Regions from separate parts of the Acidovorax sacchari genome, predicted to be linked through region 1. Evidence: predicted binding sites of a transcription regulator. Region 1 holds the regulator's gene; the other holds the start of a gene.

Region 1 (14,279 bases):
ACGCTGCGCGTGGTGCGGCAGAACCTGGCCTGGGCCGCGGCCTACAACGCGCTGTGCGTGCCATTGGCCGTGGCCGGCTGGATGCCGGCCTGGCTCGCGGGGCTGGGCATGGCGCTCAGTTCTCTGCTGGTGGTGGCGAACGCGGCGCGCCTCGCGCGGGGCGCGGGCAGCGATGCCGGCACGGCCGCCCCGGGGGCGGACGCAGCCCTGCGGCCCGCCTCCGCGCCCCTGGCGCAGGGAGCCGTGTGATGGACATCCTGTACCTGCTGATTCCGCTGTCGGTCGTGCTCGTGCTGCTGATCCTGGTCGGGCTCTGGTGGGCCATCGACCGGGGGCAATTCGACAACGTCGAACAGGAAGGCGAACGCATTCTTCGGGACGATTGACGCTTGTCAAACGGCTCCGGGGCCCCCCTCGTCAGAATTTGTAAGCAAACCAAAAGAGGTGCCCGATGGATTCTTCTGTCTCGAATGCCGCGCACTACAACGACACGGTCGTGCGGCAGTTTTCAATCATGGCCGTGGTGTGGGGGGTGGTCGGCATGCTGGTGGGCGTGGTCATCGCCGCGCAGCTCGCCTGGCCCGAACTCAACTTCGGCATTCCGTGGCTCAGCTACGGCCGCCTGCGCCCGCTGCACACCAACGCGGTGATCTTCGCGTTCGGCGGCTGCGCGCTGTTCGCCACCAGCTACTACGTGGTGCAGCGCACGGGGCAGGTGCGCCTGTTCGCGGGTCCGCTCGCCTCCTTCACGTTCTGGGGCTGGCAGGCGGTGATCGTGGCCGCGGCCATCAGCCTGCCGCTGGGCTACACCACGGGCAAGGAATACGCCGAGCTCGAGTGGCCGATCGACATCCTGATCACGCTGGTGTGGGTGTCGTACGCCATCGTGTTCTTCGGCACCGTGGGCAAGCGCCGCGTGAAGCATATCTACGTGGCCAACTGGTTCTTCGGCGGCTTCATCCTCGCGGTGGCGCTGCTGCACGTGGTCAACAGCGCGGAAGTGCCCGCGGGCTGGATGAAGAGCTACTCCGCCTATGCGGGCGTGCAGGACGCGATGGTGCAGTGGTGGTACGGCCACAATGCCGTGGGCTTCTTCCTCACCGCCGGCTTCCTGGGGATGATGTACTACTTCATCCCGAAGCAGGCCGGCCGCCCGGTGTACAGCTATCGCCTTTCGATCGTGCACTTCTGGGCGCTGATCTTCACGTACATGTGGGCGGGCCCCCACCACCTGCACTACACCGCGCTGCCCGACTGGACGCAGTCCGTGGGCATGGTGTTCTCGCTGATCCTGCTGGCCCCCAGCTGGGGCGGGATGATCAACGGGATCATGACCCTGTCGGGCGCGTGGCACAAGCTGCGCGACGACCCGATCCTGCGCTTCCTGATCGTGTCGCTGTCGTTCTACGGCATGGCCACGTTCGAGGGCCCGATGATGTCCATCAAGACGGTGAACGCCCTGAGCCACTACACCGACTGGACCGTGGGCCACGTGCACGCCGGCGCGCTCGGCTGGGTGGGCCTGATCACCATGGGCTCGCTCTACTACCTCGTGCCGCGTCTGTTCGGCCGCGAGAAGATGCACTCCATCAAGGCGATCGAGCTGCACTTCTGGATGGCCACCATCGGCATCGTGCTCTACATCGCCGCCATGTGGATCGCCGGCGTGATGCAGGGCCTGATGTGGCGCGCGGTGAATGCCGACGGCACGCTCACCTACACCTTCGTCGAGAGCGTCAAGGCCACCTATCCCTTCTACGTCATCCGCTTCGCCGGCGGCCTGCTGTACCTCGCGGGCATGGTGGTGATGGCCTGGAACGTGTGGAAGACCGCCATGGCCGGCCGTTCGGTCAAGGTGCAGATCCCGGCCGTGGCACCCGCCCACGCCTGAACCCAGGAGCGCTTTCCATGTCCGACAACACAACGACAAAAGCCGGCTTCTCCCACGAGAAGATCGAGACCAACAACTTCCTCATGATCGTGCTGATCGTGCTGGTGGTGGCCGTCGGCGGCCTGGCGGAGATCGTGCCGCTGTTCTTCCAGAAGTCCACCACCGAGCCGGTCAATGGCGTGCAGCCCTACACGGCCACGCAGCTGCTGGGCCGCGACATCTACCTGCGCGAGGGCTGCTACAACTGCCACTCGCAGATGATCCGTCCGTTCCGCGCCGAGACGCTGCGCTATGGCCACTACTCCGTGGCCGGCGAGTTCGTCTATGACCACCCGTTCCAGTGGGGCAGCAAGCGCACGGGTCCCGACCTGCACCGCGTGGGCGGCAAGTACAGCGACGAGTGGCACCGCATCCACCTGAACAACCCGCGCGACGTGGTGCCGGAGTCCAACATGCCGGCCTACCCGTGGCTGGAGAAGACCGCGGTGGACCCGTCCGTCGCCGCGCCCCGCATGAAGGCCCTGCGCACCGTGGGCGTGCCCTACACCGACGAGCAGATCGCCGGTGCGGCCGATGAGGTCAAGGGCAAGACCGAGCTGGACGTGCTGGTGGCCTACCTGCAGGTCATGGGCCGCGCGCTCAAGTAAGGGGAGGCCGCCATGGACATCACCACCGTCCGCATCGCCGCGACGCTGATCTCGTTCGCCCTGTTCCTCGGAATCCTGGCCTGGACGTTCTCCCGCGGCAACCGGTCCCGGTTCGAGGAGGCGGCGCAACTGCCGTTCACCGAGCCGGACGCTCCCCTGAATTCTTTCGAGAACGAGAAGAACCATGAGTGACTTCACCCACAATTTCTGGTCGGTGTACGTCGTCGCACTGACCCTCGGCGGCATCGCCGGCTGTCTCATCCTGCTGTGGATCACCGCGAGCAAGAAGGTCGAGCCGCGCGCCGACAACACCACGGGCCACGTCTGGGACGGCGACCTCACCGAGATGGACAACCCCATGCCGCGCTGGTGGATGTGGCTGTTCGTCATCACCATCGTATTCGGCCTGGGCTACTTGGCCGCCTATCCGGGCCTGGGCCGCTTCAGCGGCCAGCTGGGCTGGTCGCAGCGCGGCGAGTACGAGAACGAAATGGCCAAGGCGAAAGCCGAGCTGGAGCCGCTCTATGCGCGCTTCGCCGCGATGAGCACCGAGCAGGCCGCCGCCAGCCCCGAGGCCATGGCCATCGGCGAGCGCCTGTTCATGAACAACTGCGCGCAGTGCCACGGCTCCGATGCGCGCGGCAGCAAGGGCTTCCCGAACCTGGCCGACAACGACTGGCTGCACGGCGGCGCGCCCGCCAACATCCGCGAGACGATCGAGAAGGGCCGCATCGGCACCATGCCCCCCATGGCGGCGGCCGTCGGTTCGGCCGAGGACGTGCGCAACCTCGCGCACTACGTGCTGAGCCTGTCGGGCAGCCCGCACGATTCGCTGCGCGCCTCGCTGGGCAAGTCCAAGTTCACGGTGTGCGCGGCCTGCCATGGCATGGACGGCAAGGGCAACACCGCGCTGGGCGCGCCCAACCTGACCGATGACATCTGGCTCCACGGCTGGGGCGAGGGCGCCATCACCGCCATGGTCAACCACGGCAAGGTGAACCAGATGCCCGCCCAGGCCGGCAAGCTCACCGACGCGCAGATCGGCGTGCTGACCGCCTATGTCTGGGGCCTGTCGAACAAGCCGGGCGCGAACACCGCCGCGGCGGCCCCGGCGAACTGAACCGCGGGACCGGACACGGGGGCGCCGCCGGCCGGCGCGGCCCCCCCTCCGGTCCCACGCGCAACGCCTGCTCCCACGACACGATACAGCCGGCCCACAGAGCAAAGCAGAACCCACATGAAGCCCCCTGACGGAAAGCCGCGCAAGGTCATTCCGATCGCCCCTGCCCCGGCGGACGGCGCATCGGCACAGGCCGAAGTCGTCTCCCTCTACGAAGCCCAGAAGAAGATCTACCCGAGGTCCATCGCCGGCGTATTCGCGCGCTGGCGGTGGGCCATGGTCGCCTTCACGCAGCTGGTGTTCTACGGGCTGCCGTGGCTGCAGTGGGGAGAGCGGCAGATGGTGCTGTTCGACCTGGGCGCGCGGCGCTTCTACCTGTTCGGCCTGGTGCTGTACCCGCAGGACTTCATCTACCTGACGGGACTGCTCATCATCTCGGCGCTCGCGCTCTTCCTGTTCACCGCGGTGGCCGGGCGGCTGTGGTGCGGCTTCTCGTGTCCGCAGACCGTCTATACCGAGATGTTCATGTGGATCGAGCACAAGGTCGAGGGTGACCGGAGCGCGCGCCTGCGGCTGGACAACGGTCCCTGGACCTTCGAGAAGCTCCGCAAGAAGGGCCTGAAGCAGTTCCTGTGGATCGCGGTGTCGGCCTGGACGGGTTTCACCTTCGTGGGCTACTTCGTGCCGATCCGCGAGCTGGGCACCGAGTTGATGGCGCTGCAGGGATCCTGGCAGCTCTTCTGGGTGGTGTTCTACGGTTTCGCCACCTATGGCAACGCCGGCTTCCTGCGTGAGCAGGTCTGCAAGTACATGTGCCCGTACGCGCGCTTCCAGAGCGCGATGTTCGACAAGGACACCCTGATCGTCACGTACGACGAAGTGCGCGGCGAGCCGCGCGGCCCGCGCAACAAGTCGGTGGACCACCGCGCCAGGGGCCTGGGGGATTGCATCGACTGCACGCTGTGCGTGCAGGTCTGCCCCGTGGGCATCGACATCCGCAACGGCCTGCAGTACGAATGCATCGGCTGCGGCCTGTGCGTGGATGCGTGCAACACCGTGATGGACAAGATGAAGTACCCGCGCGGGCTGATCCGCTACTCCACGCAGAACGGTGTGGCGAACCGCTGGACGCAGTCGCAGATGCTGCGCCGCGTGCTGCGGCCGCGCGTGCTCATCTACACGGCCGTGCTGGTGGCGCTCAGCGTCGGCATGCTCACGAGCCTGGCGCTGCGCACGCCGCTCAAGGTGGACGTGGTGCGCGACCGCGCGGCGCTCTCGCGCATCGTGGCGGGCGGGCGGCTGGAGAACGTGTACAGCCTGCAGATCATGAATGCCACCGAGGCGCCCCAGCGCTACCGCATCGCGGCGTCCGGACTGGAAGGGCTGGCTGTCGCTTCGGAGGCCGAGGTGGAGATCGGCGCCGCGCAATCGCGCTGGGTGGCGGTGCGGCTGCAGATTCCGTACGGCTCGGCCGCGCCGGGCTCGCACCCGGTGGCCTTCGAGGTGCAGGCCCTGGAGACGAAGGCCCACGTGAAGGAGAAATCCATCTTCCTCGTGCCGCGCTGAAGCGGCGAGGACGGTTGGTGTTATTCAGTATGGCAGGCCCCTGCCACCCTGTGGTGTGATGGGGCCGAGGTGACGAAGGAAGGAGTTCGAGATGATGGCGAACAAGACGACATCGGCCGCCGCGGCGGCCCAGCCCTGGTGGAAGTTCGGCCACGTGTGGATGGTGATCGCCGGGCCCGCGATCGTGGTGGTCGCCGGCACGGCGACGGCATGGCTCGCCGTGCGGCAGCCCGATCCGGTGGTGGCGGAAGACTATTACCGCCAGGGCATCGAGATCAACCGCACGCTGGAGCGCGAGCGCGCGCGCTCCTCCGCGATGGAGCCGGCGATGAAGGCGCGCAACCACGCGGCCACGCCGGCCGAAGACCAGCCCCGCTGATCCGGCCGCCCCGCCTGGCGGGCCCCCGGGCCCGACGTGTTCCGTTCGTTTTCGACACCGATGACTGCAAAGGAGGAGATCGCGATGAGAACCCAACGCTGGATGTGGATCGCCTGGCCCGCCTTCCTGGTGGCCGGACTGATCGAGATGGTGGTATTCGCCTTCGTGGACCCTGCCGCACTGCACTGGTCCGACCAACCCCTCGCCCTCTCGCGCGAGGGCGTTTATACGGTGGCGTTCTTCGTGTTCTGGGCGCTGTGCATGCTCTCCAGCGCCCTCACCACGCTGCTGTCCATGTCGCCCTTCGAACTCAACCGCTGCCCCGTTCCCGCGGGAGAGCGCCCGATGGAGTGCGGCAAGTTTTCGCAGTGAAGGTTGGGTACTGTCGGCAGATGTGAGGGCTCGCCAATCGGGATGATGTCCCGCATGCAACCAGGCAACCAGAGTCTGCCAGGTCAGGCAGGTCAGGCAGGGGCCCAACATTTGTCGCAGAGCGTTGGCGCAGCGAAAGGCCGACGGACACGCACGGCCTCACCCATCAGAAGGCCGCGGAGCAGGCCAGGCCAGCAGACGCCGTGGAACGGGCTTCGCCCGGCCACCGGCGTCGTCCCCCTTCCCGCCGTGCGCCGCACGGCGAGAGAAGGGGGAAGGCGCGCAGCGCCTCAGGGGGATGTCAGTTACATGCCTGGCTGTTCACGATCCGCTTCAGCGCATCCGGCTCGACGATGCGCACGTGCCGCTGCTTGACCTCGACGATGCCTTCCTCGACGAATTTCGAGAACGTGCGGCTCACGGTCTCCAGCTTGAGGCCCAGGTAGCTGCCGATCTCCTCGCGGGTCATGCGCAGCACCAGTTCGGACTGCGAGAAGCCCCGCGCATGCAGGCGCTGCACGAGGTTGAGCAGGAAGGCCGCGAGGCGCTCCTCGGCGCGCATGCTGCCCAGCAGCAGCATCACGCCGTGCTCGCGCACGATCTCGCGGCTCATGATCTTGTGGACATGGTGCTGCAGGGCCGTGACCTCGCGCGACAGCTCCTCGATGCGCTCGAAGGGCATGACGCACACCTCGGCGTCCTCCAGCGCCACGGCGTCGCAGGTGTGGTGGTCGCTGACGATGCCGTCGAGCCCGATGATCTCGCCGGCCATCTGGAAGCCCGTCACCTGGTCGCGTCCGTCCTCGGTGGCCACGCAGGTCTTGAAGAAGCCCGTGCGGATGGCGAAGAGCGACGTGAAGGCCTCGCCGTTGCGGAACAGCGTGCCGCCGCGCTTGACCTTGCGGCGCGTGGCGACGATGTCATCGATGCGCTGCAGCTGCTGCTCGTTCAGGCCCAGCGGCATGCAGAGCTCGCGCAGGTTGCAGTTCGAGCAGGCGACCTTGATGGTGTGCGGATTCATGGATGAGCAGCCTTCCCTTCTGTGTTCTATCTCGCTGTGCATGCAGGCCGGCCACGGTGCGGACGCATGGCAGGAGCGCAGGCGTGCAAAAAAGAATGTGGCGGGCGACTGTGATGCGTCAATTGTCGCAGCGACGCGCGTCCAAATGCTTGACCGGCGTCAAGGACACGGGCGCGGGACATGGGGCACATTGTGAATTGATAAGGAATTCCGCACCATGAACGCTGTGACTCCCGAGCTTCTGCGCCGATTCGACGTGCCGGGCCCCCGCTATACCTCGTACCCGACCGCGGACCGGTTCGTGGAGGCCTTCGGCGCCGACGAGTACGTGCTGGCGCTGCAGCAGCGCCGCCTCGGCTCGGCCGCCAAGGCCGTGCCTCTTTCGCTGTACGTGCACATCCCGTTCTGCGAATCGCTGTGCTACTACTGCGCGTGCAACAAGATCATCACGCGCCACCCCGAGCGCGCCGACGTGTACCTGCGCTACCTCAGCCGCGAGATCGACCTGCACATGGCGCACTGCGCGCCCGGCCATGCGGTGAGCCAGCTGCACATCGGCGGCGGCAGCCCCACCTTCCTCGGCGACGAGGCGCTGCAGGAACTGATGAACATGCTGCGCCGCAGCTTCACGCTCGTGCCCGGGGGCGAGTATTCCATCGAGGTCGATCCCCGCACGGTGGATGCCGGGCGGCTCGCACGGCTGGCGGAACTGGGCTTCAACCGGCTGAGCTTCGGTGTGCAGGATTTCGACCCGGCCGTGCAGAAGGCGGTGCACCGTGTGCAGCCGGCCGAGCAGGTGTTCGCGCTGGTGCAGGAGGCGCGCCGGATCGGCTTCGAATCCGTCAACGTGGACCTGATCTACGGACTGCCGCGGCAGACCCCCGAATCGTTCGACCGCACGCTGGCCCAGGTGTGCGAGCTGCGGCCCGACCGCATCGCGCTCTATGCCTACGCCCACCTGCCGGAGCGCTTCAAGCCGCAGCGGCGCATCGTGTCGGCCGAGCTGCCGATGGCGTCCGCCAAGGTGTCGATGCTGTCGCGCTCGCTCAACGCCTTCCAGGACGCGGGCTATGTGTACGTGGGCATGGACCACTTCGCGCTGCCGGGCGACGCCCTGGCCGTGGCGAAGCGGCAGGGCCGGCTGCACCGCAACTTCCAGGGCTACAGCACCCAGCCCGACTGCGACCTGATCGCGCTGGGCGTCTCCGCCATCGGCCGCATCGGCGCCACGTACAGCCAGAACGCCAAGACCCTGGACGAGTACTACGATCTCATCAACCAGGGCCGGCTGCCGGTGGTGCGCGGCCTCGCGCTGACGCGTGACGACCTCGTGCGCCGCTCCGTCATCATGGCCCTCATGTGCCAGGGCGAGGTGCTGTTCGAGCCGATGGAGCAGTCGTGGCTGATCGATTTCCGGCGGTACTTCGCGGCGGAGCTCGAGGCGCTCGAAGGCATGGCCGGCGACGGCCTCGTCACGGTGGGCGAGGACGGCATCACCGTGACGGAGATGGGCTGGTTCTTCGTGCGCGGCGTGGCCATGGTGTTCGACCGCTACCTGCAGGCGGACCGCAACCGCGCGCGGTTCTCCCGGATCATCTGAACGTCCTCTTCTTCCCGCAGGAGACGCCATGCCCGATGCACTGATCTGGACGGCCTTCGCCATGGGGCTGGCGGGCGGGCCGCACTGCCTGGCGATGTGCGCGGCTCCCTGCGCCGTGATCGTGGGCGGCGCGCAGCAGGGCAACGGAGTGCCCGCGCAGGCGCCGCTGCGCCGGTACGGCTCCGTGCCTGCCACGGCGGGGGCGCCCGCCGCCTGCGCCGCGCCGGCGGCGACCGGCCTGCTTCGCGGCGGCATGGCGCGCACCGCGGTTTTCCACGTGGCCCGGATGGCCGGCTACGGGCTGGCCGGCGCCGCCGCGGCGCTGGCCATGGACCGCCTGGCCTGGCTCACGCAGCAGTCCGCGGCCCTGCGGCCGGCATGGACGCTGCTGCACGTGGGCATGCTGGCCTGGGGCCTCCTGATGGCCCTGCAGGCGCGCCAGCCGCTCTGGGTGGAGCGCGCAGGCCGCGCGGTCTGGGCCCGTGTCGGCCCGGGCGTGCGCGCTCCGGGCGGGCTGGCGGTGGCGGGGCTGGCGTGGGCCCTGATGCCGTGCGGGCTGCTGTATTCGGCCCTGCTCGTGGCGGCGCTGGCCGGCAGTCCGGCGCAGGGGGCTGCCGCGATGGCCGCGTTCGGCGGTGGAGGCGCACTCTGGCTGCTGGGCGGCGCCTGGGCCTGGCGTCGCCTCCGCTCCCGGGTGGACGCGGCGCGCGCCACCTGGGGAGCGAGGCTCGCCGGCCTGCTGCTGGCGGCCGTGGCCGCCTGGGCGCTCTGGATGGACGTGGGACGCCAGGCGCTGGAGCCCTGGTGTCGCTGAAGCGGTACATTTCTTTCGCATCAGGAAACAGCTACTCACGAACTGGTGATAATGGTTTCGAATGAGAGGCGTTACGCGCCTCTCTCATTTCGTGACCTCCCCGTGAACTCCTCCCTCCTCATCGACGTCGCCCTGTTGCGCGTCGGCATGTACATCCAGTTGGAGCTGGGATGGATGAACCATCCCTTTCCGGTAAGCAGCTTCCGGATTGCATCCGGGGACCAGATCGCCACCCTGCAATCCCTGGGGCTGGAGCAGGTGCGCTGGGTGCCTGCGCGCAGCGATGCCGCGGTGCGCGCGGCGATGGAGGCGCCGGCATCCGCTGCGCAGGGTTCTGCGGAGCCGGCCCCGGTGCCCGGAGCCGGCTCCGGCACCCCGGCCGCCGAGCCGGCGGGCACGCTCCATGCGCGCCTGGAGTCCCAGCGCCGGGCCCTGGCCCGCTGCGACGAGCAGTTCGCGCGGGCCACCCGGGTGTACGAGCGCCTGGCCCTGCACGTGGAGCAGGATCCGGCCGAGGCGCGCAAGGCCACCGAGTCCCTGGTCCGCGGCTGCGTGGACGAACTCATGGCCCACGGCGATTCCGCGGTCCGCCTGCTGTCCGAGCGGGCCGGCACGCGCGCCGCGCTGCATTCCGTCAACGTGGCGGTGCTGTCCCTGCTGCTGGGCAAGTCGCTGGGAATGCGCGGGGAAGACCTGGGTGACCTGGGCATCGCGGCACTGCTGCACGACCTGGGCAAGATCTCCCTGCCGCCGCACGTCGCGCAGCCCAGCGCCGCGCTGGGCCCGGCCGACCAGGCCCTCTACGAGGCGCACGTGGGCGAATCCGTCGTATTGGCGCAGCGCATGGGCCTGGGCCGGGCGGTGGTCTCGGCCATCGCCCAGCACCACGAACGGGCCGATGGCGGCGGTTTTCCGCTCGGACTGCGCGGGGCCGACCTGGGCCGGGCGGGGCAGGTGCTCGCGCTGGTGAACCACTACGACCGGCTGTGCAATCCGCTGCGCGGCGCGGCCCCGCTGACGCCGCACGAGGCGCTGTCCGTCCTGTTCGCCCAGCACAAGTCCCGTTTCGACGCGCAGGTGCTGCAGTGCTTCATCCGCCTGATGGGCGTGTACCCCGCAGGGTCGATCGTGCAGCTCACCAATGAACGCTATGCCATCGTGGTGGCGGTGGACTCGGCCCGGCCGCTGCGGCCGCAGGTCATCGTGCACGACGGCAGCGTGCCGCGCGACGAGGCGCTGGTGCTCGACCTGGAGCGCTCGCCGGACCTGGGCATCCGCCGCAGCCTGCGCCCTGCGCAGCTGCCGCGCGATGCGCTGGACTACCTGTCGCCGCGCAAGCGCATCTGCTACTTCTTCGAAAGGGCACTGGTGGCCGGCGCGGACGAGGTGCCGGAATGAACGGCCCGGCCATCGATATCGCGTGGCGGTCGCTGTTCGCGGGCCTGCGCGAGGCGCTCTGGCTGGTCGATGCGCAGTCGCTGAACGTGGTGCTGTGCAACCGGGCCGCGGCCGAACTGGCCGGCCGGCCGCAGGAAGCCATGGAAGGGCGGCCGGTGCACCTGCTGGCCAACACGCCCGAGGATCTCGCGTTCTGGTCGCAGGACCTGGCCGGGCTGCGGGCGGGCATCCATTCGCACTCGGGCATGCTGCGCCCCGACGGCTCCCTCGTGCCGGTGGACCGCCGCGTCGCCGCCGTCGAGTCGCCGGAGGGCATGCCACTGCTGGTGCTGGGCATGCTGGACCGCAGTGAGCAGGCATCCATCCAGGGCGAGCTGGAACGCCTGCTCTCGGAACTGCGCGCCACGCTCGACTCCGCCGCCGACGGCATGATGGTCTGCGACATGGGCGGTCGCGTGCGGGCCTTCAACCAGCGCCTGGCCTGGCTGTGGAACATGCCGGCAGACCTGCTCGTGCAGCGCGACGACGCGGCCGTGGAAGCGCACATGGCCGGCCAGGTGGCCGACGCCGATGCCTACCGTGCGCGGCTGCTGGGCATCGCGCAGTTCCCGGAAGAGGAAACCCTCGACATCCTGCACCTGCGCACGGGCACCGTGATCGAGCGCCGTTCGGTACCCCAGATGAGCCAGGGCCGGCCCATGGGGCGCGTGTATTCCTTCCGCGACCTCACCCTGCAGCATGCCGCGCAAAAGCGCATCGAGCAGCTGGCGTACAGCGATGTGCTCACCGGCCTGCCCAATCGCCTGCTGCTGTCGCGCTGCGTCGCCTCGGCGCTGGAGACCGCGCGCGTGCAGGGCGGCGGGTTCGCCATCCTGTTCATCGACCTCGACCGCTTCAAGATCATCAACGATTCGCTGGGGCATCTCTTCGGCGACCGGGTGCTGCAGCTCGTGGCGCAGCGCCTGCAGGGCTGCCTGCGGCAGAACGACATGCTGTGCCGCCTGGGAGGGGACGAGTTCGTCCTCCACCTGGATGCGGGCGACGCACCCATGGCCGAATCCGTGGCGCGCCGCATCCTGGAGGACATGCGCCAGCCCTTCATGCTCGACGGCATGGGGTTTTCCATCCAGTGCAGCATCGGCATCGCGCTGCACCCCCGGGACGGCGAGACGCTGGACGACCTGATCAAGCAGGCGGACACCGCCATGTACCGGGTCAAGGAGCGCGGCCGGGGCAGCTACGGGTTCTACCAGCCGCAGATGAATGCCGACATGCTCTCGCGCATGCAGCTGGAGCATGCGATGCGCCAGGCGCTGGACCGCGGCGATTTCGCGGTCCACTACCAGCCGCAGGTGGCGATGGCCTCGGGCCGGGTGGTGGGCGCCGAGGCCCTGCTGCGCTGGAATGATCCCGGGCTGGGCGCGGTGTCGCCGGGCGTCTTCATCCCGCTGGCGGAGGAGTCGGGCTACATCGTCACCCTGGGCGCCTGGGTGCTGGAGCAGGCGATCCGCGAGGCGGCCCGCTGGATGCAGGCCGGCACGCCCCTGGTGGTGGCGGTGAACGTGTCCGCGCTGGAATTCCGGCAGTCCGGCTTCGTGGAGCGCCTCGTGGCGCTGCTGCGCAGCCACGGGCTGCCGGCCTCGCTGCTGGAGCTGGAACTGACCGAGACCATCCTGCTGCAGGACGCCCAGGAAATGGCGCAGCGCCTCGCGGCCCTGGCCGAGCTGGGCGTGGGCCTGTCGATCGACGATTTCGGCACGGGCTATTCGAGCCTCGCCTATCTCAAGAAGCTCCACATCCACAAGCTGAAGATCGACCAGTCGTTCGTGCGGGGCCTGCCGGACGACGAAAGCGACCAGGCGATCATCGAGGCGATCGTGCACATCGGCCGGGCGCTGCGCATCCAGGTGGTGGCCGAGGGGGTCGAGACGCCGCAGCAGCGCGAAGCGCTGCAGGCCATGCAATGCCACTACTTCCAGGGATTCCTGGTGGCGCCGGGATTGCCCGCGGAGGACTTCCGCGCCCTGGTCGCGCGGGATGCGCAGGGCGACCGCGCACCGGCATGAGCCCGATACGGCGGGCGGGCCTGCAGGGAGGCCCGCAACGCAAAAGCGCCGCGGGGATGCCGCGGCGCTCGGGGAAGAAGGTGTCTGCAGTAGCCACCGGACCGTCATCCTGAACCGGGGGTTCAGGGGGGCGAGGGCAGCCAGGCGTTGGGTTCATCTGACGCGAGATGATCACGCTCACCGGGCAATGTACCAAGCCCTTGCTCATGGAGCATTGGTTCAAGGAAATATAAAGCCCGGCGGCACTGCAGACGCCCCCATTGTAGGCGCGCGAATCGCCCTTTGGAAGTACGGGGTCAGGCCGGCCGGCCGTCCTCGCCCAGCGCATGGTCCAGGCGCCGCAGCAGCGCCTGCAGCGCGTCGCCGTCCGGCGCTTCGCCGTCGGCCAGCAGGCTGCGCTGGGCAGGCCCGTCGGCAGACGGCGCGGCGGCAGGCGGTGCGGCCTGCGCCTCCGCGGCTGCGTACGTTTCTGCCGAAGGGGGAAGGCCCGGGGGCTCCTGCGCGGCCGGCTCCTCGGCGGGCGCGGCTGCCGCACGGGCCTGGTCGGCCAGTTCGAAGGCCAGATTCAGGGCCGCCAGCACGGCGATGCGCTCGCGCGCGCGCACCTTGCCGGCGTCGCGGATGCGGACCATGGCCGCATCCACGCGCTCGACCGCCTGCAGCAGCCGTTCCTGCTGGCCTTCCGGACAGGCGAGGCGGTAGCTCTGCTGCATGATCTGCACTTCGATCTGGTTCATTCGGCCTCCTTGGGCAGGTCGGTCGGGGTGGCCGGGGCATCGGCCGGCGGGGGCGGCATTTTTTCCAGCAGCGCGTCGATGCGCGTGCGGGCCGTGTTCAGGCGCGACCGGAGCGAGTCGCGCTCCTGCGTGAGCGAGACCACCTGGGCGGTGAGCAGGGCGTTGGCGCGCCGCAACTCGGCATGGCGCGCGAGCAGCCGCTCCACGCGCTCGGTGATCTGGTCGAGGGGGGAGGGTGAATCCATGCACGGATTGTAGGGTTGGGGCCGGACGGGGGAATATGTATCGAAACGTCCTAGAATCCGCTGCGTTGGTGCCAGCGGCCTGGTTCACAGGCCGCGGTTCAACGGGAAGCAGGGAGGCGCCGTCCGCCACGGACGCGCCGTGCCTGCGCTGCCCCCGCAACGGTCCGTGGAAGAAAGCTGCCCGCCCCTTCCGGCGCAGCGGCTTTCGCCGCCTCCTGCACAAAGCCACTGGGTGCCTTGAACAAGCGCCTGGGAAGGCGCAGGAGCGTGTCGTCCACCAGCCCGGATACCGGCCAACACGGAGGCCGCGCCCCCCGGTGAACTGCCGGGAGCGCGGCCGTGTCGCCCAATGCCGGCGGGGAGGCCGGCGCGGGCTCGTTTTCTGCGATCGCTTCCATGCATTCTTCGACTCCCCGGTTCCCC
Region 2 (14,279 bases), 1.6 Mb from region 1:
CGGGCCGGGATCAGTGTGTGGAGCGGTCGGAGGGGTGGTGGGCACGGTCGGCTGCGCGCGGACGAAACTCGTAGCGTGCCACATACCAGCCTGCACCGACAACCATCAGGGCCAGTCCGTACCACGTGATCGCGTACACCAGATGGCTGTTGGGGAAGCGGATCACGGTCATGCCGGCGCGGGGCCAGGGGCCGGCGCTGGCAGCCGCTCCCTCCCCGATCGCCTGCGGCGGCCGCTGCGCGGGCAGGCCGGCGTCGATGAAGAACGGCGCGGCGCGCGGCAGCTGCCGGTCCGCGGCGATGGCCGCGACGTCGCGCGAGTACCAGCGCTGGGCGGCAGGGTCGTTGGCGCGCAGCAGGCTGCCGCCCGGCTCGCTCATGCGCAGCAGGCCCTGCACGGACGCCTGCGCGCCGCCCGCGTCCGCCGCGGCCAGTGCTTCGCCGCCCGGCAGCCAGCGCGCACGCTGGTCCTGCGGCACGAAGCCGCGGTTGACCAGCACCTGCGTGCCGTCGGGCTGCTGCAGCGGCGTCATCACCCAGAAGCCCGAGCCGAGGTCGGTGGTGGCCTGGGCGAGCACGGTCTGGTCGGAGAGCCAGCGGCCCGTGGCCGCGACGGGCAGGTATTCGTAGCCGGGGGCGTCCACCTGCGGCCATTGCGCGGGCGGTGGCACGGGTACGGGCGCGGCATGCACGCGATGGTCCACGCGCTCGATCAGCGCCAGCTTCCAGGCCCGGCGCTGCACCTGCCAGGTGCCCAGGGCCAGGAAGCCCAAAAACAAGGCGATGCCCACCAGGATGAGCATCGCCTTCAGGAGGGGGGAGCGCCGGCGCGTGCCGGCCTCCGTGTTGCCTTGCGCCACCGCGTCGTCAGGGCGTGTTGTTCACCGGCGGGGGCAGGGGCGCCGTGGATGCGGGCATGTTGTGCTCCGGCATCATGTTGGTGTTCATGTGGAACATCACCCACAGCGTGCCCGCGATGGCGATGGCCACGAACACTACGGTGAAGATGGTGGACAGCATGGTCCAGCCGCCTTCCACCTTGCCGTTCATGTGCAGGAAGCAGACCATGTGGACCAGGATCTGCACCACGGCGAAGGCGCCAAGCACCAGCACGGCCGTGTTGCGGTCGGAGATCACCTTGGCCATGACGAGCCAGAACGGGATGGCCGTGAGGATGATCGACAGCACGAAGCCGACCATGTAGCCCGAGAAGGTGCTGTGCGGGCCGTCGTCGTGGTGGTGGTCGTCGTGCCCGGCGTGGGCATGTGCGTGTGCGTGTGCGTGCGAATTCTGTGCGCTCATGTTTACAGCACCCCCATCAGGTACACAAAGGTGAAGACGCCGATCCAGACCACGTCCAGGAAGTGCCAGAACATCGACAGGCACATCAGGCGGCGCTTGTTCTCGTGGATCAGGCCGTGCTTGCTGATCTGGATCATCAGCACCACCAGCCAGATGAGGCCGAAGGTGACGTGCAGCCCGTGGGTGCCCACCAGCGTGAAGAAGGCCGACAGGAAGGCGCTGCGCTGCGGACCCGCGCCTTCATGGATCAGGTGGTGGAATTCATAGAGTTCCAGGCCCAGGAAGCACAGGCCGAACAGGCCCGTGACCGCCAGCCAGCCCAGCGTGCCGCCCACGTTGCCCTTCTGCTTCTGCAGCATGGCGAAGCCGAAGGTGATGGACGACAGCAGCAGGAAGGCCGTGTTGATGGCCACCAGCGAGAGGTCGAACAGCTGCGCGCCGGTCGGGCCGGCGGCGTAGCTGCGGCCCAGCACGCCGTAGGTGGCGAACAGCGCGGCGAAGATGAGGCAGTCGCTCATCAGGTAGAGCCAGAAGCCCAGCGCGGTGCCGTTCTCTGGATGGGGCTCCTCCGCGAGGTGGTAGTCGCGGGAAGCCAGGGCGCCTGCGGCGCCGGCTTGGTAACGGATATCAGACATGGGAGCGGGCGAGTTGGAGTGTGCGGGCTTCTTCGGTCGTGTTGACTTCATCGGCAGGGATGTAGAAGTCGCGCTTGTAGTTGAACGTGTGGATGATCGCGGCCAGCACGATGCCGGCGAACGACACGCCCGCGAGCAGCCACATGTGCCAGATCAGGGCGAAGCCGAGCACCAGCGAGAACGCGGAGATGACGGCGCCCGCGCCGGTGTTGGCCGGCATGTGGATCGGCTGGAAGCCGGCCAGGGGGCGCTTGTAGCCGTGCTTCTTCATGTCCCACCAGGCATCGATCTCGTGCACGCGGGGCGTGAAGGCGAAGTTGTACTGGGGCGGGGGCGAGGAGGTGGCCCACTCCAGCGTGCGTGCATCCCACGGGTCGCCCGTGAAGTCGCGCAGCTGGTCGCGCTTGAGGTAGCTCACCACGAGCTGCATCAGGAAGCAGCCGATGCCCAGGGCGATGAGGCCCGCGCCGGCGGCGGCGATCACGAACCAGACCTGCAGGGAAGGATCCTCGAAGTGGTTGACGCGGCGCGTCACGCCCATCAGGCCCAGGATGTACAGGGGCGCGAACGCCACCCAGAAGCCCACCACCCACAGCCAGAAGGAGCGCAGGCCCCAGGTGCGGTCGAGCTTGTAGCCGAAGGCCTTGGGGAACCAGTAGTTGATGCCGGCGAACAGGCCGAACAGCACGCCGCCGATGATCACGTTGTGGAAGTGGGCGATCAGGAACAGGCTGTTGTGCAGCACGAAGTCGGCCGGTGGCACGGCCAGCAGCACGCCGGTCATGCCGCCGATGGCGAAGGTGGCCATGAACGCCACGGTCCACATCATGGGCAGCTCGAAGCGGATGCGGCCCTTGTACATGGTGAACAGCCAGTTGAAGATCTTCGCGCCCGTGGGGATCGAGATGATCATCGTCGTGATGCCGAAGAACGTGTTCACGCTGGCGCCGGAGCCCATCGTGAAGAAGTGGTGCAGCCAGACCAGGTACGACAGGATGGTGATCACCACCGTGGCATAGACCATGGAGGTGTAGCCGAACAGGCGCTTGCGGCAGAACGTGGCGACCACTTCGGAGAAGATGCCGAACGCGGGCAGCACCAGGATGTACACCTCGGGGTGGCCCCAGATCCAGATCAGGTTCACGTACAGCATCGGGTTGCCGCCGAAGTCGTTCGTGAAGAAGTTCGTGCCGACGTAGCGGTCCAGCGACATCAGCACCAGGGCGGCCGTCAGCACCGGGAAGGAGGCCACGATCAGGGCGTTCGTGCACAGGGACGTCCAGGTGAAGATGGGCATCTTCATCAGGTTCATGCCGGGTGCGCGCATCTTGATGATCGTCACGATCAGGTTGATGCCCGAGAGCGTCGTGCCCACCCCGGCGACCTGCAGCGCCCATATGTAGTAGTCCAGCCCGGTCCCCGGGTTCTGCGCCCCCAGGTTGGACAGGGCCAGCCAGCCGGAGGTGGAGAACTCGCCCAGGAACAGCGAGATCATCACCAGGATGGCACCGGCGGTGGTCATCCAGAAGCTGAAGTTGTTCAGGAACGGGAAGGCCACGTCGCGCGCGCCGATCTGCAGCGGCACGACGTAGTTCATCAGGCCGGTGACCAGCGGCATCGCCACGAAGAAGATCATGATCACGCCGTGGGCGGTGAAGATCTGGTCGTAGTGGTGCGGAGGCAGGTAGCCCATGTTGTCGCCGAAGGCGATGGCCTGCTGCAGGCGCATCATCACCGCGTCGGCGAAGCCGCGCAGCAGCATCACGATGCCGAGGATCATGTACATGATCCCGATCTTCTTGTGGTCGATGCTGCAGATCCAGTCGCGCCAAAGCGGGCCCCACAGGCGGAAGCGCGTGACCGCGGCGAAGACGGCGAGGCCGCCCAGCATCACGGCGATGAAGGTCCACAGCACGATGGGTTCGTGCGCCATCGGCACGGAGTCCCAGGTGAGCCGTCCCAGGGCCCAGTGGGACGCGGTAATTTGTTCGGAGGACATATCGGGTTTCTTCTGGTGGGGGCCGGCGCCGCCTGCGCGTCAACGGCCCTGCAGGGTCATTGCGGGGTGGTGGCGTTCGCGGTCTCGCGCGTCGTTTCCAGAGAGGCGATCACGCGCGCGGAGTTCTCGGCCGTGCACACGTCCTGGGGCAGGTTCAGGCCGGCGGCCTTGAGGTAGGCCTCGCCGCCGTTGGCATCGATGGCCATCATGTGGTGCATGCACATCTTGCCGTCCTCGACGCAGCGGTTGAGCACCTTCTCGTAGAGCCCGGCTTCCACGGAGGCGAAGCGCTCCACGGGGTTGCGCTCGCTGGGCTTGGCGAGGGCGAGGTAGGTCTTGCTGTCCAGCGCCTTGCCGGAACCCTTGGCATCGGCGACCCACTTGTCGAAGTCGCCGTCGCTCAGGCCGTGGAACTTGAACGTCATGCCGGAGAAGCCCGGGCCGCTGTAGTGCGACGAGAAGCCGTGGTACACGCCCGCCTTGTTGATGATGGCGTTCAGCTCGGTCTGCATGCCGGGCATGGTGTAGATCATGCCGGCCAGGTCGGGAACGTAGAACGCGTTCATCGTGGACGTGGACGTCAGCTTGAAGACGATGGGGCGGTCCACGGGTGCAGCGACCTCGTTCACCGTGGCGATGCCCTGCTCGGGGTAGAAGAAGGCCCACTTCCAGTCCATGGCCACCACCTGGATCTCCAGCGGCTTGACGCTGGCGGGCAGCGCGCGGGCCGCGTCGATGCGGTCCAGGGGGCGGTACGGGTCCAGCTTGTGGGTGCTGATCCAGGTCAGCGCCCCCAGGGCGATGATGATCATCAGCGGCACGGTCCAGATCACCAGTTCCAGCGTGGTGGAGTGGTGCCAGTCGGGGTCGTACTCGGCCTCGGTGTTCGACTGGCGGTACTTCCAGGCGAACAGGAAGGTGAGCAGGATCACCGGGACGATGATGATCAGCATCAGCAGCGTGGCGGTGACGACCAGCTGGCCTTGCTGCGCGGCGACGTCACCCGCTGGATTGAGGACGACGGCCTTGCTGCAGCCGGCGAGGCTTGCAGCCAGGGCGGCCGCGCCGAGCCATGCGGGCCCGCGGAGTTTCATGGTTTTCAGCATGCTTTTGGGGGGCGTAACGAAAAGCGCGTTTAGGGCAAACGCGGATTACAGGACGGGCCAAATGTAATACTTTGGAAGGCTCTGTCGATTGGACATTTTGTCCAAGGTCAAAGTACGGCCCGCCAGCACGGGCTGGCGCGGGTTGCAGACCGACGAGCGCAAAACCATGGTTCGTGTAAGGGTTTGTCCGACCCGTCCTCAGGGAAAAGTCGCCTTGTAGGGGCCACGGCCGGGGTGTAGAACGGAAGCCGTGTTCAGCATGAATCGAGGAGCGTTCATATGAGTGGGCTTGCTGCTTCCCCTTACCCCGCCGGGAATTTCCATCACGAGGAATCCCTGTCCCATGCGGACACCCATGAAGAAGCCACGCCCAGCGAGATCGCGGTCGGCGTCATCATCGGGCGGTCGTCCGAGTATTTCGACTTCTTCGTCTTCGGGATCGCCTGCGTACTGGTGTTCCCGTCGTTCGTCTTTCCCTTCATGACGCGCCTGGACGGCACGCTGATGGCCTTCGCGATCTTCGCGCTGGCCTTCGTCGCGCGCCCGGTCGGCACGGCCATCTCGATGGCGGTGCAGCGGCGCTGGGGGCGCGGCACCAAGCTCACGCTCGCCCTGTTCCTGCTGGGTGCCTCCACCGCGGGCATGGCCTTCCTGCCGAGCTACAACAGCGTGGGCCACATCGCCATCATCGCCCTGGTCGTGCTGCGCCTGGGCCAGGGCCTGGCGCTGGGCGGCACCTGGGACGGACTGCCGTCCCTGCTGGCGATGTCCGCCCCGCCGGAGCGGCGCGGCTGGTTCGCCATGATCGGACAGCTGGGCGCGCCGGTCGGCTTCGCGCTCGCGGCCAGCCTGTTCGCCTATCTCTACAGCAACCTGTCGGTGCAGGAGTTCCTCGACTGGGGCTGGCGCTTCCCGTTCTTCGTCGCCTTCGCGATCAACGTGGTGGCGCTCTTCGCCCGCCTGCGCCTGATCGTCGGGCAGTCCTATACCGAGATGCTGCAGCAGCGCGAACTGGCGCCCGTGGGCGTGCTGGAACTCATGCGCAGCGAAGGCCGCAACGTGTTCCTGGGCGCCTTCGCCGCGCTGGCCAGCTTCGCGCTCTTCCACGTGGTCACGGTCTTCCCGCTGTCCTGGATCTCGATGTATTCCGAGCAGTCGATCACCCACGTGCTGGGGGTGCAGATCGCGGGCGCCTTCTGTGCGGCCATCGCCATCGCCATCTCCGGCCGGCTGGCCGACCGGGTGGGCCGCCGCAACACCCTGGGCGCCATGGCCTGCCTGATCGGGGTGTTCAGCCTGGTCACGCCGTGGCTGCTCAGCAGCGGCACGGTGGGCAACAACATCTTCATCCTGGTGGGCTTCGTGCTGCTGGGCCTGTCGTACGGCCAGGCTTCCGGCACGGTGACGGCCAATTTCTCTCCGCGCTTCCGCTACACGGGCGCCGCGCTCTCCGCCGACCTGGCCTGGCTCGTCGGCGCCGCGTTCGCGCCGCTGGTCGCCCTGGGCCTGTCGGCCAAGTTCGGCTTGGTCGCGGTCAGCGTGTACCTGCTGTCCGGCGTGGTCTGCACGCTGCTGGCGCTGCGCATCAACCGCCTGATCGAGCGCCGCGAATGAACCTTTGAGAGGATCGGCGCGCCGCAGGGCGTGCCGCCACACGGGGAGAAGCGCGAAAGGAAAAGCCCGCGTCATGCGGGCTTTGTCCTTTGGGAGCAGTACAGCGGGCAGTGCCGCAGGCCGGCCGGCAGGGCCGGACGCTGCGGGGGCGCGCGTTACTGCAGGATCTGCGTCAGGTCCAGGGCCGACGTCAGGTCGCCCATCGGCTGGCCGCCGTTCTTGACCAGGGCGGCATCGCGCTGCGCCAGGCCCGGCAGGGTGTCCAGGCCCCAGCGGCGCGTGATGAAGCGCAGGATGGATGCCGTGTCGTACTGCGTGTGGTCCACCACGCCGTGCTTGGCCCAGGGCGAGATGATCAGCGCCGGGATCCGCGTGCCCGGGCCCCAGAGGTCGCCCTTGGGGACGGCCTTGTGGTCCCAGAAGCCGCCGTTCTCGTCGTAGGCCACGACGATCAGCATGTTCTTCCATTGCGGGCTGGCCTGCAGCTGGGCGATCACGCTGGCGATGTGCGCGTCGCCGTCGGCCACGCTGGCATAGCCCGGGTGCTGGTTGAGGTTGCCCTGCGGCTTGTAGAAGGTCACGGCCGGCAGCTTGCCGGCGGCGGCGTCCTGCAGGAACTGCGCGTCGAAATCCTTCAGGTGCTGCGCGCGGTAGGCCGCGGTGGCGGACTGGGTCGGATCGAACTTCGCGTAGTAGTTGAACGGCTGGTGGTGGAACTGGAAGTTCGGCGCGGGCCGGGCGAAGGCGCGGTCCGTGGTGGCCGACGCCAGCGTCGCGTTGTAGCCGCCCGCATACCAGGCCCAGTCGACGTTCTTCCTGTCAAGCAGGTCGGCGATGGTGGTGGCGGTCTGCGGGGGCAGGGTGGTGGCCTTGGCCGGGTCCGCGGTCAGGTTGCTCGCGCCGGTGGCCGGGGCGTTGGAGCTGGGCTGGTAGGCCGGCTGCATCGTGTTGATCGCGTAGAACTTGCCGTCGCCGGCGTAGTTCTTCGGGGCGATGTTGCTGCTGTTCACGAACACCGGCGGGCCGGAGATGGCGGATGCGGGCGAGTTGGCCGCCACCGTGAGGCGCGGCAGGAAGTTGCCGGCGGCGTCCTGGTCCACGGCCGAGATCGAGCCCTTGGCGGCGGAGGTGTCGGCATTGGGATATTCCGGCGCGCAGGCGCACACCAGGTACTGGTGGTTCAGGAAGGACCCGCCAAAGGCGCCCATGAAGAAGTTGTCGGCCAGCACGTATTTCTGGGCCAGCTTCCACAGCTGCATGTTGCTGCCGTCGTAGTAGCCCATGGTGAGGCCGCCCGAATCGGCCCAGGCGGCGAACTTGTCGTTGCGGCCGCCGTTGATCTGCATCTGGTTCTCGAAGAAGCGGTGGTAGAGATCGCGGGTGATCACGTTCGGCCCGACCTGCACGCCGGTCGTCTGGAAGCCGGACGCGGCGTCGATCTGGAAGGGGCGGTTGTCCTGGCTGGCCGTGCTGCCTTCCGGCACGGTGACGGCCTGGCCTGACGCGGTGACGCCGCCCCAGACCTTGGGCAGCCTGGCGAGCACGGAGCCCGCCGCGTCGCGGTCCACCTGGGGCAGGTAGCTGCCGGAGGCGGACGGGTTCACGCCGGGGATGCCGTCGGCGCCGGGATAGAGGCCATAGAGGTTGTCGAAGCCGCGGTTTTCCGCGTAGATCACCACGACGTTCTGGATGCGCTGCTGCAGCAGGCTGTCGGTGGAGGAGCCGTCGCTGCCGCCACAGGCGGACAGCAGGGCGGCCGCGGCGGCGGCCAGAGGGAGGAGGCGAAGGGTGGGTTTCATGGTAGTGCGCTGTTGTGAATGGTTTTATGCGAGGCGCATTGTGGTAACGCGGCTGTGTCCGGCGCATGACAGATGGCCGTCATGAAGCTGACATGGCCGGGGCGCATGCTGGCGCGCCGCGTTTTTCCGGCTTTTTCTTCCCGACCCATGACTGCTCCTGTGCGCGTGTTTTTGGCCTCCCGGTTTTTTCTTCGATGGAGCGGCCCGGCCTGCCTGCTGGGCGCTGCGGGCGTGCTGCTCGGCGTGGGGTTGTGGATGGGGCGCGCCGCCGCATCGGGCGTGGCTCCGGCCGCTGCCCGGCCCGCGGCGCCGGCCGGCGCCATGCCGCCCGATGCGAACCGGATGCAGATGGCGGCGCAGCCGGACTTCGCGCGCATGCAGGCCGTGGGGCAGGCCATGTTCTTCGACAAGGGGCTGTCGGCATCGGGCCGCGTGTCCTGCGCGAGCTGCCATGATCCGGCGCACGCGTTCGGGCCGCCCAACGGCCTCGCGGTGCAGCCCGGCGGCGCCGACGGTGCGGCCCTGGGCGTGCGGGCGGCGCCGTCCCTGCGCTACCAGCAGAACGTGCCGCCCTTCACGATGCACCGCTTCGACGACGATTTCGACGAAAGCGTGGACCAGGGCGCCTCGGGCGGCCACACCTGGGACGGCCGCGCGGGCACGCTGCACGAGCAGGCGGCGATCCCGCTGCTGGCGCCGCACGAGATGGCCAATGCCGGCCCCGCGGCGGTGGTGGAGCGGCTGCGGCGGGCGCCCTATGCGGCGCAGTTCCGCGAGACCTTCGGCGCCGACGCGCTCGACGACGACGCCCGGGGCTTCCAGTGGGCCACGCTGGCGCTGGAGATGTTCCAGCAGGATCCGGCCCGCTTCTACCCCTACAGCAGCCGGTACGACGACTACCTGCGCGGCAAGGCGGCGCTGTCGGCGCGCGAGATGCGCGGGCTCGCGCTCTTCAACGACGCGAAGAAGGGCAACTGCGCGTCCTGCCACCTGAGCGAGGTCAGCCCCAACAACGGGGCATTCCCCGCCTTCTCGGATTTCGGGCATATCGCGATCGGCGTACCGCGCAACCGCGCGCTGCCGGCCAACCGGGACCCGTCATTCCACGACCTGGGCACCTGCGCCACGCTGCCGGCCGGGACGGACGCGAAGGAGCGCGCGGCGCTCTGCGGCGCGTTCCGCACGCCCAGCCTGCGCAACGTGGCAGTGCGGCAGGCTTTCTTCCACAACGGGGTCTTCCACAGCCTGGAAGAGGCGGTGCGCTTCTACGCCACGCGCGACACCGGCCCGGCGCGCTGGTATCCCTATCCGGCGCGCGCACGCGGCGCGCATCCGCGCTACGACGACCTGCCCGCCGAATATGCCGGCAACGTCAACCGGGAAGCGCCGTTCGACCGCCAGCCCGGCGAGGCGCCCCGGCTGACCGAGTCCGAGATCGGCGATGTGGTGGCGTTCCTGCGCACCCTGACCGACCAGGATGCCGTGCCGGCCATGGAGGCGGTGGCGCGGGGCGGACGCCATTCCGCCGTGGCGCGGGCGGGCGCCCGGAGCGCTGCGACAGCCCACTGAGCCGGCCCGGGGCCTGCACCGGCCTGCCCGGAGGCGCTGGTCCGCAGGCCCGTAACCCCGCAGGTTCGCGATCCGCCCGGCCAGGACGGCGCCCCCAGGTCAGTCCTTGGGCCTGAAGCCGATGACCAGCGAGGAGGGTACGCGGCCGTCCACGTCGCGCGGCAGGGTGTCGGTCTTCTCGAGCGCACGGACCACGGCATCGTCCCAGGACTTGTTGCCGCTGGACTTGGTGACGCGGATGCCCACGATGGTGCCGTCGGGCGAGGCCCGCACTTCCACCTCGGTGCGCAGGTTGTCGGAGATGGCGTCCGGATAGACGATGTTCGGGCGCACCTTGGCCGCGACCTTGCCGCCATAGCTGCCCGACGGGCCGGAACTGCGCTGGGCGTTGCCGGTGGCGGTTTCGCCGCCGGTGGCACCCGCCAGGCCCTGCATGCGGCGCAGGTTCTCCTGGCGCAGCGCTTCCAGGCGCTTGGCGTCCGCGGCGTCGGCCTTGCGCTTCTCATCCGCCTTGCGCTTGTCTTCCGCCTGCTTCTTCTGCAGTTGCTCCTGCCGTTCCTTCTCGGCCTGCTGCTTTTCGAGCTTCTCCTGCTGCTCGCGGCGATCCTTCTCGCGCTGCTCTTTCTCGCGCTGTTGCTGCAGTTCCTTCTCGCGCTGCGCCTTTTCCTTCTGCTGGCGTTCCTTCTTGTCCTGCTCGGCCTGCTCCTTGCGCTCGCGTTCGCGCCGGTCCCGTTCGGCCTGCAGCTGGCGTTCCTTCTTCTCCTGCTCGAGGCGCTTTTTCTCGCGCTCGATGGCGATGTCGGCTTCCCGCGGATCGGGCGCGGCCTTCGGCGGCGGTGGTGGCGGCGGTGGGGCCGGTGCGGGCGGTGGCGGGGCCGGGGGCGTGGGCTGCGGCGCCGGCTGGGGCGGTGGCGGCGGGGCGACCGCGGCCGGTGCGGCCTGCTGTGGCAGGGCGGACCAGATCTCGGCCTCGATGGCGGGCTGGTCGGCGCTGGTCTTCCAGTTCACGCCCCAGGTCAGGGCGCCGATGAGCGCGGCATGGACCAGGACGGCGAGCGCGATGGCGCGCAGGCGTCCCGGCGGACGCGTGGGAGCGAACTGGTCTCGGTCGTTGTGGGCGTGCATCGCGTTCGGGAGCGGCTCCGGGGATCGGCTGCGGGGGCGGAAAGGTGCCGGGCGTCAGCCGCCCGACTTGACGGTGAGGCCCACGCGCTGCACGCCCGCGCGCTGCAGCGCGTCCATGGCCTTGACCACGGAGTCGTAGGTCACGTTCCGGTCGGCGGTGACCAGCACCGGCGTGCCTTCTTCCTGCGTGGCCTGCCACGCCTTGGCGGCGGCGCCGAGTTCCTTGAGCGTCACGGGGCGCTCGAGGTCGCCCGTCTTGAGCTGCAGGCTGCCGTCCTTCTGGACGATGACCTGGCCGAAGGCCTTGGGCGCCTTGGCGCCCTTGCCGACGGTGGGCACGTCGATCCGGCTGGGGGTGAGCATGGGCGCGGTCACCATGAAGATGATGAGCAGCACCAGCATCACGTCGATGAAGGGGACCATGTTGATCTCGTTCATCGAGCGGCGGCGGCTGCCGCCGCGCGAGGCCATGGTGGGCATGGGAGGCTCCTTCGCGTGCGTGGCGGGTCAGTGGCCCGAGGCGGAGGACGGGGCCGCGCCCAGGTTGCGCTGCAGGATGTTCGAGAATTCCTCGATGAAGGTTTCCTGGTGGATGGCCACGCGGTCGATGTCGCGCGCGAATCGGTTGTAGGCCACCACGGCGGGAATGGCGGCGAACAGGCCGATGGCCGTGGCCACCAGGGCCTCGGCGATGCCGGGTGCCACCGTGGCGAGGGTGACCTGCTCCATGCCCGCGAAGCCGGTGAAGGCGTGCATGATGCCCCACACGGTGCCGAACAGGCCGACGTAGGGGCTCACCGAGGCGACCGAGCCGAGGAAGGACAGGCTCGATTCCACCACGTCCATCTCGCGCTGGAAGCTCGCGCGCATGGCGCGGCGGGCGCCGTCGAGCAGGGTGCCGGGGTCGGTGATGCGGCGCTCGCGCAGCTTGTGGAATTCGCGCATGCCGCTGGCGAAGATCCGCTCCATGGGACCGGCGCTCTTGGCGTTCTGCGCGGCGCTGGCGTAGAGGTCGTTCAGGCTGGTGCCCGACCAGAACTCGCGCTCGAACTCGTCGTTGAGCGACCGGACGCGCTTGAGCGCGAACAGCTTGCGGAAGATGGCGGCCCAGCTGGCGATGGACACGCCGATCAGCAGCGCCATGACGAGTTGCACCACCCAGCTGGCGTTGAGCACCAGGTGCAGGATGGACATGTCTTGCGAATTCATGATGATGAGAGTTGTTCCAGAAGGTGGCCGGGAATCCGGGCGGGGCGCAGCGTCGCGGCGTCGACCCACCCGATGCGAACGGTGCCCTCGCACAGGGGCGAAGGCTCCGATTCTGTCACGTGCTCCGATTTCAGGAGCGCTCGCTGGCGTATTGTCAGTGATGCCCTTCCACTTTCCTCGAGCGCGGCCGTAACAATCAGTTCATCGTCCAGCCGCGCGGGGCGCAAATAGCGCACGCGCGCGTCGGTTACGACAAACATGCCTCCCGCGAGTTCCCGCAGCCTTTGCTGCTCCACGCCCAGCGAGCGCAGCCATTCGGTGCGGGCGCGCTCGAAGAAGCGCAGATAGTTGGCGTAGAAGACGATGCCGCCGGCATCCGTGTCTTCCCAGTAGATGCGCACGGGCCATTCGAAGCTCATGGGGAGTGCCTGGCGCCGCGTGTCAGGCCAGCAGCCGGGACAGCCGCGCCACGGCTTCCTGCAGCTGCGCCATGGAGTTGGCCGTGGAAAAGCGCACGAAGGTTTCCGGCGCATGGCTGCCGAAATCGCGCCCGGGCGTGAGGGCCAGGTGGGCGCGGCGCATGACCTCGTGGGCGAAATCCCAGCTGCCTTCCACGCCCAGGCGCCGGGCGGCGGCGGTGCAGTCGGCCCAGGCATAGAACGCGCCGTCCGGCCGCACGGGCACGGACAGGCCCAGGGATTCGAGCGCGGGAATGAAGTAGTCGCGGCGGGCCTTGAACTCCGCGCGGCGGCGCTCGTATTCGGCGATGCTGTCCGGCTCGAAGCAGGCCAGCGCGGCATGCTGCGCCACGGTGCTCGGGCAGATGAAGAGGTTCTGCGCCAGCCGCTCCACGACCGGGACCATGGCCTCGGGCACGACCATCCAGCCCAGGCGCCAGCCCGTCATGTTGAAGTACTTGCTGAAGCTGTTGATGCTGACGATGTCCTCGCCGATCGCGAGCGCGGTGTGCCCGAAGGCCTCCTCGTAGGAGAGGCCGAGGTAGATCTCGTCGATGAGGGTGAAGCCGTCGCGCGCCTGCACGGCGGCGTGGATGCGGCGCAGTTCATCGGGCGCGATCGACGTGCCCGTGGGGTTGGAGGGCGAGGCCAGCAGCACGCCGCGGGTCTTCGGGCCCCAGTGCGCGGCGACCTTGTCGGCGCTGAGCTGGAAGCGCTCCCCGGCGGTGGAGGGCACGAGCACCGCGCGGCCGTCCGCCGCGCTCACGAAATGGCGGTTGCACGGATAGCTCGGGTCCGGCATGAGCACCTCGTCGCCCTGCTCGATGAGTGCCAGGCAGGCGAGCTGCAGGGCGCCGGAGGCGCCCGCCGTGACCACGATGCGGCGCGCGGGCACCGCCACGCCGAAGCGCTCGGCGTACCAGCCGCTGATGCGTTCGCGCAGCGCGTCCAGGCCGAGGGCGTTGGTGTACTGCGTGGCGCCGCTGCGCAGGGCGCGGTCGGCGGCCTCGCGCACCAGCGGCGGGGCGGTGAAGTCGGGCTCTCCGATGTTCAGGAAGATCATCGGCTCCGGGCCGCCGGCCACCTCGCGGGCCAGGGCCTGCGCGGCCTTGGCGATCTCCATCACGTAAAAGGGTTCGATGCGCTCGGCGCGCCGGGAGAACTTCATGGGGAGGGGTGTCCGGAGGGGGGCAGGGGGGCCGTGCCGCTCCCGGGGGAGACGGGCGGCAGCGGGGGCGGGCGAAAGGGGCGGGGCGCGCGGCCCGGGCTCAGTCCGTGCGGTCCGCCGCGGCGCCGGGCGCGCGGTCGGCGGCGACCTCGGCCGCCCTCAGCGTGGGCGCGAGGCCGTTGAGCACCCCGTTCACGTACTTGTGGCCGTCGGTGCCGCCGAACTCCTTGGCCAGCTCGACGCACTCGTTGATGACCACGCGCCACGGCACGTCCAGGCAATGCTGGAACTCGTAC

Evidence for each region. The regulator FNR, encoded in region 1, switches genes on or off when oxygen is low (the NO sensors DNR and NnrR bind a similar motif). The targets are predictions, from matches to a motif close to TTGATNNNNATCAA.
Region 2: the regulator FNR is predicted to act here: its motif matches at 5,139-5,152, upstream of cyoA (ubiquinol oxidase subunit II).

Annotation. Positions count from the first base shown of each region.
Region 1 is NZ_AP035783.1:1,826,203-1,840,481, forward strand. It holds gene ACGHC0_RS08205 (heavy metal translocating P-type ATPase) at 1-249, shown strand, start outside; gene ccoS (cbb3-type cytochrome oxidase assembly protein CcoS) at 249-386, shown strand; gene ccoN (cytochrome-c oxidase, cbb3-type subunit I) at 452-1,891, shown strand; gene ccoO (cytochrome-c oxidase, cbb3-type subunit II) at 1,909-2,538, shown strand; gene ACGHC0_RS08225 (CcoQ/FixQ family Cbb3-type cytochrome c oxidase assembly chaperone) at 2,551-2,730, shown strand; gene ccoP (cytochrome-c oxidase, cbb3-type subunit III) at 2,723-3,658, shown strand; gene ccoG (cytochrome c oxidase accessory protein CcoG) at 3,776-5,224, shown strand; gene ACGHC0_RS08240 (FixH family protein) at 5,319-5,603, shown strand; gene ACGHC0_RS08245 (hypothetical protein) at 5,688-5,975, shown strand; gene fnr (fumarate/nitrate reduction transcriptional regulator Fnr) at 6,277-6,996, opposite strand; gene hemN (oxygen-independent coproporphyrinogen III oxidase) at 7,214-8,596, shown strand; gene ACGHC0_RS08260 (sulfite exporter TauE/SafE family protein) at 8,625-9,410, shown strand; gene ACGHC0_RS08265 (HD-GYP domain-containing protein) at 9,462-10,808, shown strand; gene ACGHC0_RS08270 (putative bifunctional diguanylate cyclase/phosphodiesterase) at 10,805-12,874, shown strand; gene ACGHC0_RS08275 (cell division protein ZapA) at 13,171-13,611, opposite strand; gene ACGHC0_RS08280 (DUF904 domain-containing protein) at 13,608-13,856, opposite strand; cobalamin riboswitch at 13,906-14,169, shown strand; gene ACGHC0_RS08285 (TonB-dependent receptor domain-containing protein) at 14,253-14,279, shown strand, end outside.
Region 2 is NZ_AP035783.1:3,467,440-3,481,718, reverse strand. It holds gene ACGHC0_RS15540 (ATP-binding protein) at 1-45, opposite strand, end outside; gene ACGHC0_RS15535 (SURF1 family protein) at 11-802, opposite strand; gene cyoD (cytochrome o ubiquinol oxidase subunit IV) at 867-1,301, opposite strand; gene cyoC (cytochrome o ubiquinol oxidase subunit III) at 1,304-1,936, opposite strand; gene cyoB (cytochrome o ubiquinol oxidase subunit I) at 1,929-3,935, opposite strand; gene cyoA (ubiquinol oxidase subunit II) at 3,992-5,041, opposite strand; gene ACGHC0_RS15510 (MFS transporter) at 5,321-6,655, shown strand; gene acpA (acid phosphatase) at 6,811-8,454, opposite strand; gene ACGHC0_RS15500 (cytochrome-c peroxidase) at 8,602-10,023, shown strand; gene tolA (cell envelope integrity protein TolA) at 10,123-11,148, opposite strand; gene ACGHC0_RS15490 (ExbD/TolR family protein) at 11,203-11,628, opposite strand; gene tolQ (protein TolQ) at 11,656-12,357, opposite strand; gene ybgC (tol-pal system-associated acyl-CoA thioesterase) at 12,354-12,776, opposite strand; gene ACGHC0_RS15475 (pyridoxal phosphate-dependent aminotransferase) at 12,799-13,983, opposite strand; gene nusB (transcription antitermination factor NusB) at 14,084-14,279, opposite strand, start outside.